Regions from separate parts of the Anaerospora sp. genome, predicted to be linked through region 2. Evidence: riboswitches for the same ligand, from Rfam matches in the RefSeq annotation. Region 2 holds a riboswitch; each other region holds the start of a gene.
The links. A riboswitch is a leader RNA that binds a small molecule or an ion and turns the genes downstream of it on or off. The one in region 2 is predicted to bind cyclic di-AMP.
Positions count from the first base shown of each region.

Region 1 (4,283 bases), on a different contig from region 2:
CGTCAGCAACTCCTGCCAGCAGTGCAACTGTCGCAGGCGAAGAGACAAGCTGCTTGGCAAGTCCGGCTACATCAGCGGGAGATGAATTTAGTAACTGATATACAATGATTTTTATTCCCTTTTTCGGTTCTGTTTGCCGGTAGAGGTTGCCGGCAAGCTGCACGTTGAGCTCTTGTCTGGCGGCTGCCAGTTGCCGATTTGTTTCATCTGCTTTATTGAACAGCTTATCTAAAGTTGAGAGCAGTTGTGGTCCCGGTGCTGACAGGCGTCCGGAAAGTTCTTTTATTAATAGGTTCTTGTATTGATAATCAGCAAGAGCACGATAACCGCACACAAAATCAAGACGAATTGCATTGTTTTTTCTTTCCCAGCTGCGAATTTTAATCATGCCGATTTCACCTGTTGCTGCTACATGGGTTCCGCCACAGGGACAGCAATCGATTCCCTCTATTTCAATTAAGCGAATCGCAGCAAAATCTTTAGCAGGTTGTTTACGCAGCGGGTATTCATGCAGAGTGGCTTGCGTAGCCTGGTGAATGCGTACAGCCTTATTGCCATAAAGCATCTCATTCGATAATTGTTCTGCAGCATTCATCTGCTCGTCAGTAAAGCCAGGCAGGTCAAGATCAATCTGACTGGATTGCGCGCCCAGATGGAAGCCTACCGTAGCTGCTCCAAACAGCTCATGGCAGGTGGCTGATAAAATATGCTGTCCGCTATGCTGCTGCATGTGGTCAAAGCGCCGTGACCAGTCAATTGCAGCTTCTACTGCCCCGGCTTGCGGCAGGTCGGACATGACGTGAATGATATCGCTTCCTTCGCTGTAGACATCATTCACCGGGATACCATTTATCTGTCCCTTATCAGAAGGTTGTCCGCCTCCTTCAGGATAAAAGGCGGTATGCTCCAGCACGACGCCCACATTGCCGTTAGGCAGGGTGATCGTTTTTTTTATCCGGCTTTGAAACTGGCGAATATAGCTGTTATTTTGAAATAAAAGATCGGTCACAAGGATCGCCTCCAAGTTGTTAGCATAGCTTCATTATAGCTTATTCCGGAAATACATTCATCCTGGAATGCATATATATCTGTAACTAATAACGTAAGGGGGCAGGGTATGATTTATTTTCGGTCATTTCCGTGCAGCCGGCAGCGCCTTTACTATAGCATTACCGCTATCGTCTTATTGAGCTTAGTCTTTGGCATTATCGGCTTTGAATTTGCTGATGAACGGGAGTTTGTTATTCAGGATAATCCGGTGGTGGAAGGAGTACCAGGCAGCAATGTCAGTATCGCGATCAACTTAGCGAACCGGATGCTGGAAGTATATAGTGATGAAAAGCTCTTCAAAAAGTACCGGATTGCTGTCGGCAAGAGTGGAACACCTTCACCAATCGGTGAATGGCATGTGGTTTGGAAGGACTATAACTGGGGAACCGGATTTGGTACACGGTGGATGGGCCTGGACGTGCCCTGGGGAGTCTATGGCATTCATGGCACCAATAAACCCTGGTCTATTGGGCAGTTTGCCAGCCATGGCTGTATACGAATGCGCAATAAAGATGTTGAGGAATTGTTTGAATGGATTCCGGTGGGAACACCGGTGAAAATAGAAGGAAGAAACGTAAAGATACAGCGCGTATTGAAGTACCAGACAACAGGTGCTGATGTTGTTGTTTTGCAAATCAAACTGAAAGAAATGGGATATCTTCACGAACGTGCTGATGGTATCTATGGCAGGGCAACGGAGGAAGCTGTCCGCAAATACCAGCAGGACAAAGGCTTGGAAGTGACGGGAGTCGTCAACAAAGCTGTGGTAGAAACGTTAGGCGTATAGCCCCAGGTTTGACCAAAGAATTAAATTGTTGTAATATAGATTGTGGAGCCGAATCTACACAGTACGGGGGAACCACATAAATTTACAGGGGATAATTCGCGAAAATGCGAAGGGGCGTGTTCTCAATTCTCTCTTTTCCCTATCCCGACAGCTAACCCCGGAGGCTTAAAGACCGCTGAGAATGTATTCTGCTCAAAGCAGTATTCTCAACGGCACACCAAAAGAGAGGTGGACCAATTGAAAAAGATTCTATTCCTTACTGTCTTATTGTCAGTAATACTATTCACGAATGCGGCTGTCTTTGCTGCACCAGGGGATAAGTTACTCAAACAGGGTATGCGTGGCGATGAGATACAGGTGCTGCAAAAACTATTGACTGATGCTGGCGTTTACAGTGGCGATGTTGATGGTATCTTTGGTAATTCTACATACCAGGCGGTACAAGAATTTCAACGTATTCATGGGCTCTCAGTTGATGGAGTAGTTGGCAAGCAAACCTGGGGTTACTTAGAACGTGCTGGTGCCGAGCCTTCACGCTATAGTAGATCGCTTGTTGTAACGGCTTCTGCTTACTCGGCTTATGATACCGGTAATTCCAATCGTACCAGCCGCGGCAACCCTGTTCATAAAGGCATTGTGGCTGTTGATCCGAATACCATACCGCTTGGTACCAGATTATATATTCCAGGGTATGGTTATGCTGTTGCCGATGATGTTGGTGGTGCAATAAAAGGCAACCGGATTGATCTTGCTTTTGACAGTCATGGTCAGGCGATGGATTTTGGCGTTCAGCGTGTGACGGTGTATATTCTTGATTAAACAGGCGCATGCGCCTGTTTTTTATCTTACAGAAAATGTAGCTTTCTGATTGCGAAATAAGAATGACATAGGCTTCCACCTGCGTCCTATAGGACTTGGTGAAAGCCAAGTCTTTTCTAATCTTATCAGAAAGTGTAAGGAGAGAAGCATCATGAATAGCTCGGTAGAGTGGCTTCAACAACATTTAATGGAAATATATGATCGCAACCCCTATGTAAAATTGCTGGAAATGCAAATTGTCAGTATTGCAGAAGGCCATGTACAACTTACTATGCCGGTCAAAGCGGACAAGCATGCTAACTTGTATGGCGCAGCCCACGGCGGAGCGTTGGCGTCTCTGGCGGATACGGTAATGGGGGTAGCCTGTGCTTCTTGCGGTAAGCGAGTAGTTACCATTGAGATGAATATTAATTATATTAAAGGTGTATCTGCCGGTACGACCGTTTTAGCTGATGCTAAAGTCATTCATAATGGACGCCAAACTATTGTGGTAGAGGCAGATATTTGCGACAGCCAGGGTAAGCTGGCAGCAAAAAGCCGCGGAACGTTCTGTGTCATTGGCCGTTTTGAAAATGAGTAATCGCGTGCAGAATGTTACTATTGCAGCAAAAAACTCCGTTTTACAAGCCGTCATACACAGACCAGAGCAAGAATCAGGTAAAACACTGATCATCAGTCATGGTTTCCGCGGCTCAAAAGATGGCAGCGGCAAAGCTGTACTTTTGGCAGAACAGGCAGTGGCGGCGGGCTTTACTGTTGTACGCTATGATTTCACACCGGGGCAGACCTTGTCTGTTCAAGTGGAGGAATTAACAAGTGTGATCGCATTCTGCCGGCACCATCTCAGCAAAGAAATCATTTTGCTTGGACGCAGTATGGGGGGGAGTGCTTCCCTGGTATGTGCAGCAGCCGATCCTGCAATAAAGGGACTTGCCCTGTGGGCGACTCCTTCCAACTTAGTTGAAACTTTTCAACTTGCTCTTGGCAATGATTATGCTTCCTTAGAGAAGGGAAACATGCTCATTTTAAATGACAGCTACGGGAAATTAGAGCTGAAACCGGAATTTATCCGTGATTTTGCTACGTTTGATTTGCTGAGTGCAATGCAGTTATTGGTTAGTCGCACCATGCCTGTTCTCATTTTGCATGGTACCAAGGATGAGATTGTACCCATCCGGCAAGCAAAGCTGCTTTATGAAACCGCAGGACAGCCTAAAACGTTTGTCCAGATTGATGGTGGTGATCATCAGTTTAATCTGCATAGTCAAATAGCCTCACAGGCTGTCATGGATTGGCTAACGGATAATTTCTAGAATAGAAAAAACATGCACCGCCGATACTACTTGATGAGTGACTCATTAAGTAGCAAAAGGGAGCGGTGCTCGTTGGATATATCGGGTAACATGCTAGCGCTGCTGTTAGCATTAATATCTGGCGTACTTATGGCTGTACAAGGTACATTAAATACAGCACTTAGTAAGGTGATTGGTTTAATTGAAGCTACGTTCATTGTACATGTCACAGGTACAATATTGCTATTGGTAGTTCTATTTGTACTGCGAATGGGTAAGGGAAATCTTGGGGCCATAACTACGGCACCCTGGTATGCCTATCTCGGGGGTATTGT
Region 1 is NZ_DALZUO010000046.1:11,749-16,031, forward strand. Features, by position in the region: gene RTR76_RS20485 (DHHA1 domain-containing protein) at 1-1,009, opposite strand, end outside; gene RTR76_RS20490 (L,D-transpeptidase family protein) at 1,118-1,837, shown strand; cyclic di-AMP (ydaO/yuaA leader) riboswitch at 1,874-2,017, shown strand; gene RTR76_RS20495 (peptidoglycan-binding protein) at 2,066-2,656, shown strand; gene RTR76_RS20500 (PaaI family thioesterase) at 2,808-3,236, shown strand; gene RTR76_RS20505 (alpha/beta hydrolase) at 3,241-3,969, shown strand; gene RTR76_RS20510 (DMT family transporter) at 4,042-4,283, shown strand, end outside.
Region 1: another riboswitch for cyclic di-AMP. It lies ahead of RTR76_RS20495 (peptidoglycan-binding protein); the one in region 2 lies ahead of RTR76_RS10890 (NlpC/P60 family protein).

Region 2 (4,283 bases):
CCATAATAAATTCATGTGCGCCTGCAAGACGAGCTGCAGCTTCCACCTCATTTTGTGTTGCTTCCGGCCTGCCATACCGGATATTATCCAAAATAGGTATATTAAAAAGTATCGGATCTTGCTGGATAAAACCAATTTGCTTACGTAAGTTTGCTGTCTTCAGTTTTTTTATATCAACACCATCCAGATAGATCGTCCCTTTATCAGGATCATAAAAACGAAGCAGCAAATTAGCAAATGAAGATTTTCCTGCACCGCTGGGACCGACAATCGCAATTACTTCTCCAGGCTGGGCGCTGAAGGATATATCTTTTAAAATTCCTGTTTCCGGAATGTAACTGAAAGAAACTTCTTTGAATTCAACTCTGCCGGCAACCTGTTTCAGCTCCTGTGAGCCTTCCGTCACATGATGCGGATAACAGCTAAGTCTCTCAATCCGCTGCCAGGCTACAGTTCCCATTTTTAGTTTTGCAGCCGCCTCACTAATTTTGCGCACCGGAGTTGGCAAATTGATAATGTAAACAAGAAAAGCAAACATGCCACCAATTGTTAAATCACCGGTAATGACTTCGCGGCCACCATACCAGATAATTAAAGTCAAGCCAATGGCAGCAAGGAATTCCACCAAAGGTATTAAAAATGCATTAAGACGCTGTACTTGCAGTAAATCCTCTGCCGCACGTTTAATATTAGCCCTGAATTTTTGGTATTCGTAATTTTCTCTGGTATAGCTTTGAATAACCGTAACAGATGTAAGATATTCTTCTAAGCTCTCTGTTACTCTTGCCAGGGCTTCTTCCACAAGTTCACCAAGTGATGCAATCTTCTTATTAAAAAAGCCGATTGCCCCAATAATGAATGGTACCGTAGCAAAGGTAACCAGCGCCAATTCCCAGTCAAAATAAATCATAATAGCCATAATAGCAGTTAAATTTAACGACTCTACCAGCATATCGGGTACACCAAAAGAAAAAGCCTGCTGTAATAACCATAAGTCGTTCGTAAATAAGGAAATCGTCTCACCGGTAGAGGTATTAACAAAAAAGGCAAAATCCTGATGTTGCAGCTTGGCAAACATATCTTGTCTCAGTCTGGCAACCATTTGATTTCCGGCCTTGGCAATAGTATAACCATATATGTAAGTAAAAGCGCCCCTTACAAGATAAAGACCCACAATGGCTCCAATGATTAGATGCAGCGAGGCCAGGTCTTGAGCGACTAGGGCACCATCAATGAGATATTTAATGACAACAGGCGCAGCCAGGCCAGCCAAACTCGCAATGATAAAGCAGCAAATTGCAGTTGTCACCATTGGCCAATAAGGACATATAAAGCTGTTCCAATATAGTTTGAGCATGATGGCCTCCGGTAAAACTAAGTAAAATAGGCAATAAAAAATGGGAAGGCCGGTTACGCCTTCCCTAAATTTGCTATAACACCCGGCGGGCTCCGATATACCGGGCACCCCAGTAACTGCTTTCCATGCGGTCAATAGCAATACCGCGGCTGGATGTAGCACTGATAAATTGCCCGTTGCCGAGATAAATTCCGCTGTGCGAAGCACCCGGCGCATATGTAGAGAAGAATACTAAATCCCCCGGCTGCAAGCGGTTATACGATACCGACTGTCCGACATCATACTGCTCATCGGCTGCACGTGGCAATTGTATTCCATAATTCGCAAATACAAAGCGCGTAAACCCGGAGCAATCGAATCCATTCGGCGTAGTACCGCCAAAAACATACGGGACGCCCACATACCGATTAGCGGTTTGAATAAGGCGCCTGACTGTGGTTGTCGAAGAGTCGCGGCTTACTGGGATTTCGCGGCCCATAAGCAACCGAAAAGTTTGAGCTCCGACTACACCGTCATCAGTCAAGCCATGATCTCTCTGAAAGGCTTGAACGGCAATAGTCGTCTGTTCTCCAAAGTCGCCATCAACGCCTACTTGATAACCAAGCGAGCTCAATTTCGACTGTATCATGGAGATGTCTTGTCCTTCATCACCCTGCATAAAAGCAGAAGCTGAGGCAAGCGATGCTACACTAAAGAGCATCAAAAAGCAAAGCGTTGTTCTGAGAAACTTATGCAACTGTCTGTGCTCCTCTCGACAGCCTCCGAGGTTAGCTGACGGGTTAGGGTTGTAGGCCCCCTACCTGCACGAAAGCAAGTTTCACCCCTTTGATTGGTTCCCCCGTACCTGAGCTGGATTCGGCTTTTCTCTGCTCATCTTTTATCCATTCGTCATCAAGTTGCAAATTCCTGCCACTTAAGACAAGGATTCTGACAGAAACTAGGAGAGATCCTCCTTTTTTTTCGACCTTCCCGGTTGCGCCTCATCAACGCGCAGCCAGTACAGCGGCCGCTGTTTAACTTCTTCAAAAATGCGGCCCACATATTCACCAATAACACCCAATCCGGCCAGTTGTAATCCACCAAGCATTAAAATGCTGGCTGTAATCGTTGCCCAGCCTGGTGCAGCCTGCTGCGTAAACACCTTAATATACAGCACATGTAAAGCAAGAATAAAGCTTCCCAGTGCGCATAACACGCCAATGTAAAAAGCAATGCGCAAGGGCAGCTTCGAATAAGCGGTAATCCCATCCAACGCAAAATGCAGCATTCCCTTTAGCGAAAATTTTGTTGTTCCTGCATAACGAGGAGGAGCAGTAAATTCAATCAATATTTGCTTATAGCCTATAGCGCTGATCATGCCGCGTATAAAACGCGCCCGTTCACGAAAGCGACGAAAGCTTGTAACTACAGTTTTATCTAACAGTCTAAAATCCGAACCGCCTTCATTGATATGCACATTAGACACACTATTAATTAATTTATAGTATAGGCGGGAGGTGAGCTTTTTAAACCAGGAGACACCCTCCGTACTTGTCCGGATAGTCTGTACAACCTCATACCCTTCTTCCCATTGCTTAATCAGTAAGGGCAGCATAGATGGCGGATGCTGCATATCGCCATCCATTGTGATTACAGCATCACCATCTGCATGGTCTAAGCCACAGGTAAGGGCAATTTGGTGTCCAAAATTGCGGGCTAGCACTAAAGCCCTTACCCGGTTATCACAATTGGCCAAACGATCAAGAATCAACGGGGTTGCATCTCTCGACCCGTCATCAACAAATATGATTTCAAAGGTATAAGCTAAATCTTGCATATTCTTAACAACTTCTCTATAAAAGTTGTCAATATTGTCTTCTTCATTAAAAACCGGCACAACAATTGAAATCAACATTACTTACAGCTCCTTTCATGCTTATTCGCATTGCATGGTTCAGCCATAGTTCACTAGCAATAAGCATGAATATGACATTTATATTATATGGAAAAACAGGCAGCAAATGCCTCATAAAAAACGGCTCAAGCGTAAGCCTATGCCCACACTCCAGCCGGTTTTTCTGCCTATTTTACCAGATCGGGACGCAATACCTGAGCACCATGAAGATAAATATGATGAATATCCGTTTGGGGCTTATTCGTATTTAACAAAATCAAGACACGTATGCACATTACCGGGCCATTATCGGCGTCCATCTCCTGAGCACCGAATAACGGAACCTCACTCCAGCCAATTTCCCTGGCTGCAGCAGCCGGGAAAGCAGCCGTAATATCAGGAGTGGCACTAAATATAGCAGCACCAATATCTTCTAGCTGTATATTATTTTCTTCCACCAACTTAGTTAATAGCTCAGAGGTTCTCTTTACAATGCTGGAACGTTCATTATTTTCAACCGTAGTAGCTCCCCGTATTCCTCGCAGCAAGTTAACACCTTCTCTTATTGGAATATGTTAGTATTCGCCGCTCAGTAAAATAAATCCTACCAGACTATGCACTATAGTTTATTACAGCGGCAGGAATCGCAGGTATGGCACTTCCACCAGCCACAAACAGGGCAAACTTTATTTTTTTCATTTAGTTCTACGTATTTTCCTTCTTCAAGGTCTTTCCAGCAAAAGACGCTGCCATGTGCTTTATATAGAGTAACCGACTGAGCATCAATCCATAGTTGTTGTCCAAAAACAGTAATTAAAAGCTCATTATGCCGTGTCTTTTCATTGAAGCGGCATTGCTCTACAGGAAACTGTTCAACTTGTTTCGCAAACGAAATTCTGGTATATAAATTCCGTATATTCATCATCCCCACCTCCGTTAAAAGCTATGAGTGCAACTGGAAATTTATGAAAAAACAAATCACTGCTAAGCAGTGATTTGTTTTTTTAAGCTTCTTCCTTTTGTACTGCCGCTACTTGCCACTCGGCCAGTTGG
Region 2 is NZ_DALZUO010000011.1:60,403-64,685, forward strand. Features, by position in the region: gene RTR76_RS10885 (ABC transporter ATP-binding protein) at 1-1,357, opposite strand, end outside; gene RTR76_RS10890 (NlpC/P60 family protein) at 1,431-2,093, opposite strand; cyclic di-AMP (ydaO/yuaA leader) riboswitch at 2,099-2,228, opposite strand; gene RTR76_RS10895 (glycosyltransferase family 2 protein) at 2,295-3,251, opposite strand; gene aroH (chorismate mutase) at 3,419-3,778, opposite strand; gene RTR76_RS10905 (hypothetical protein) at 3,850-4,155, opposite strand; gene RTR76_RS10910 (HyaD/HybD family hydrogenase maturation endopeptidase) at 4,235-4,283, opposite strand, start outside.

Region 3 (4,283 bases), on a different contig from region 2:
TAAATCGCAAATTAACTACCATCCCTTCTGCTAATGTAGGTGTAGTGGAAACTCGTAAAACGAAGACTATCCTGATCGCTGAAGATTCAAAAATGCTGCGTGACCTGTTGCTTAGTACGCTTCATGTAGCTGGTTACAACAATGTTATTAGTACTGAGAACGGTCAAATTGCTTGGGATACTTTAGAAAACATGGCATCAGACCGAACTCCGATGCAAGAAAAGCTGAATTTAATCATTACTGATATTGAGATGCCTCAGATGGATGGTCATCATTTACTTAAGCGCATCAAAGATCATGAAAACCTGCGTGCACTTCCGGTCATTATCTTCTCTTCTCTTATCAATGAAGAAATGCGCCGTAAGGGCGAAGCACTCGGAGCTGCTGCTCAGGTTACAAAACCGGAAATTACTCAGTTGATTGATTTAATTGACCAAAAAATTCTCTAAAATTGTCAGGACTAAACATAATTTGTTTAGTCCTGATTTTATTTTGTCCAACTGTTTAAACTAAGCATATACTGTCGTTGGAGGTATTTATGCTTGCAATAACTGGTGGTGTTGTTCATACTGTTTCAAACGGAACTATTGAAGGGGCCGTAATCTTAATTGATAAGAAAAAAATTATTGCCGTTGGCCAACATATTGCCATTCCTGCCAATGCAACCGTTATATCGGCTGCAGGCAAAGAAATTACTCCCGGGTTAATCGACTGTCACACCCATCTCGGTATTGCCGAAGAAGGTGTAGGACAGGCTCACGTAGACAAAAATGAAGTAAACTCCCCGCTCTGTCCACATTTGCGGGCCATAGATGCCATCAATCCCGAAGATCAAGGCTTATCTGACGCATTATGCGGTGGAGTGACGACTATTATTGTTACTCCTGGAAGCGAAAACGTGATTGGCGGACAAAGCGTTGCGATTAAAACACACGGTACCGTAATTGATCACATGATCCTTCGCCAGCCAGCAGGGATGAAAATTGCTTTTGGCGAAAATCCGATCCAAATATACATGGCAAAGGACCGTCCTCCCTCAACACGCATGACAATTGCAGGCATGATCCGGGAACAGTTGGTCGCTGCTCAAAATTATGCAAATAAGATCGCTTCAGGGACAGGCGAACGTGACCTGCGCATGGAGGCACTTGTACAGGTGCTGAACCGTGAAATACCGCTTCGAGCTCACGCGCACGCGGCAGACGACATTATGACGGCAATCCGTATTGCTGATGAATTTAATCTGCTGCTTACACTGGAGCATGCAACTGCGGGACATAAAATTGCAGAGGAAATTGCCAAGCGTTCTATTCCTGCCGTTATCGGTCCCTCCATCACCGCCAGAGTTAAAGTCGAGTTAAAGGACCGTACCTACCGCACACCGGCCCTGCTCCATGAAGCCGGGGTAAAAATAGCTTTAATCACCGACCATCCATTCTTGCCGATTAATTGCTTACGCTTAGAGGCTGCTTTAGCGGTAAAAGCAGGCTTACCCCGCGATGAGGCATTGCGAGCAATTACCTTGCATGCTGCTCAAATTATTGGAGTGAGTAACCGGGTTGGCTGTATAGAGGCTGAAAAAGACGCGGATCTAGTTATCTTTGATGGTGATCCATTCGCTATTTCAACACATGTTACTACCGTCATTGTCGATGGGCAAATAATAGGAAAAAAGCCCCAGGCTTAGCCTGGGACGCTCCTCTTTACTTTACAATATATACTTTTGCTTTTTGCATACCGAACTCATACGCTTCGTCTACAGTTGCCATAGCAATGTCAATTCGCTTCCCTTTAATAGCTCCGCCTGTATCCTCAGCGGTAGCATAAGCACCATGTCCGTCGGCAAATTCAATATATACACGTGAACCTAAGGGAATAAGCTTAGGATCGACGGCAATAATGCCTGGACGAACTTTCGTTCCCATGTGCGTCAAATCTCCCCATTTACCATTATCATGTGCACCGGGGGCATAAGCAGTTGCTACCATCTCGATAGCCTCTGATTTAAACTGACGTTCTGCAGCCTCGGCTGACGCTTTTGAACTAAGAGCGATCGCTCCTATGAAAAAAAGTAACCCTAAAGTCATAAAAAGTTTATTCATGATAGTCTCTCCTCTCTATATGCCTACGAGGTTAGCTGACGGGTTCGGGACAAGAGGATATCCCTACCGCAGAAATTCTGCGGATTCACCCCAAATATGGTTCCCCCGTTTTCCTGGGAAATTCGGCATAACACGTATTCTACAGCATACCTGGAAGTTTGACAACCCACCGTCATTTGCATGATCGTCTCTAATTACCTGTCCTGGCTGATTATCGTGCTCATCCTTCCGTATACGGACTTTTTTCTTATTATGCAACGTAAGGTAAGTGAATAACATGATAAACAGAGTGTTTTCTTTTAAAAAACCTTATAAAATTAATCCGGACAGTATAAAATCGCAAACAACAAATCAAGCTCCCGCCGGGAAATTTGATGTCATTATCGCAGGAGCCGGACCTGCAGGCAGCACAGCCGCTTATTTTATGGCACAGCAGGGACTGAAGGTTTTACTCCTGGAGAGAGGGTGCTACCCCGGTGCGAAAGTCTGCGGTGGAGTAAGCATCATTGCAGAGCATACTCATAAACTTTTTCCTAATTTCTGGGATGAACTTGAATGGGAACGAATGGTAACTGACCAGTCCTTCTGGTGGATGACAGAGGATTCCGTACTAAGCACCCGATATCAAAGCAAGCGGTTAGCAGCGGCTCCCTACAATCGCTTTACGATAAAACGTATCCATTTATATCAATGGTTGGCACAAAAAGCGATAGATGCCGGAGCTATCCTGCTTAATAATCACCATGTATCTGAAGTGCTTTTTAAAGACAATCAGGCAATTGGTGTAAAAATAGCTGAACCTCATCCTAATTATTATCTGGCCGATATCATCGTGTTAGCTGATGGCGCGAATTCCATGCTTGCCGAAAAATCCGGCCTTATTCACCGCGTATCACCACTTAATATGTCTCTTTATGTAAAAGAAACCATCTCCCTTTCCGCTGAGATTATCGAAGAACGATTCAACTTATTACCCAATGAAGGAGCCATAATCGGGTTATACGGTTATCCAACAGCCGGCATGAATGGAACAGCGTCTATTCATACTTTCAAAGACAGCATCAGCTTAAATGTCGGCATGTCCGTAGCTGATTTTGCCCAGTCGGGTACTCGGCCATATGAACTTTTGAATCGCTTAAAAGAACATCCCAATATTAAGCATTTACTTAAAGACGGTAAATTAAAAGAGTATGGCAGCGCGCTTATTCCGGAAGGCGGCTATACTAGTATTCCAAGCCTCGTACATCCGGGAATTATGATTACTGGCGATGCTGCCGCTCTTGTTAATGGTGTTCATGGAGTTAATCTAGCAATGTGGTCGGGTTTTTTTGCAGCTAAAGCTGCTACTGCCGCTAAAATAGTCCGTGACTTTTCAGAACGAAAGCTTTCTCTATACCGTACACTGCTAAACGAAAGCTTTGTCATGCAAGATATGAAAGCAAATGCTGGCGTAGCTAAAATGCAGCAGGATATTCCCTATTTATTTGACCTTTACACTCGAATGGCGAACGAAGCTGCTTTCCAGGTCGCAAAGGTTTATACGATGCCCAAACTTGCCAAAAGAAAGTTTATCTTTCAAAAACTAATCAGCATGCAGCCTTTAGGCAAAATGCTCAAAGACAGCTGGCGTGTGTTAAAGGTAATAAAATGAATACATTATACACTAAGATGAGCTCCCTTCATTTTGAGCCTGATGATTCGTGGCAGCATGTCATCATCGGGGATCAGAATATCTGTAAGGATTGTCAGAGTAAAGCCTGCCTGACAATTTGTCCTACCGAAGTTTTCTTGTGGAATCATGCGGATAATACGCCTATTGGCGTATTATATAAACAGTGCATTGAATGTGGCGCCTGCCGGCTGGTGTGCCCCTTTAAAAACATTGAGTTTTGTTATCCCAAAGGCGGATATGGTGTTATGTATACAGAAGAACACCCCATTTCGTAAGTAATACGAAATGGGGTGTTTTTTTCATTTAAGCATCAATACGCAGCTTACCTGCTTTGCCGAGATTCTCAAACGGCATATCACGTATAACGATAGTTACCGCTTCCGCCGGGCAGTTTGCAGTTTCACAAACCACTTCAGTTACTTTTTGTACTAAATTGCGTTTTTGTTCAACAGTACGCCCTTCAAGCATATCAATTTGAATAATTGGCATAACAGCACCACCTCTAAATT
Region 3 is NZ_DALZUO010000004.1:42,190-46,472, forward strand. Features, by position in the region: gene RTR76_RS05025 (chemotaxis protein) at 1-449, shown strand, start outside; gene RTR76_RS05030 (amidohydrolase) at 539-1,687, shown strand; gene RTR76_RS05035 (3D domain-containing protein) at 1,704-2,102, opposite strand; cyclic di-AMP (ydaO/yuaA leader) riboswitch at 2,109-2,240, opposite strand; gene RTR76_RS05040 (FAD-dependent oxidoreductase) at 2,380-3,753, shown strand; gene RTR76_RS05045 (4Fe-4S dicluster domain-containing protein) at 3,750-4,049, shown strand; gene RTR76_RS05050 (4-oxalocrotonate tautomerase) at 4,078-4,263, opposite strand.
Region 3: another riboswitch for cyclic di-AMP. It lies ahead of RTR76_RS05035 (3D domain-containing protein); the one in region 2 lies ahead of RTR76_RS10890 (NlpC/P60 family protein).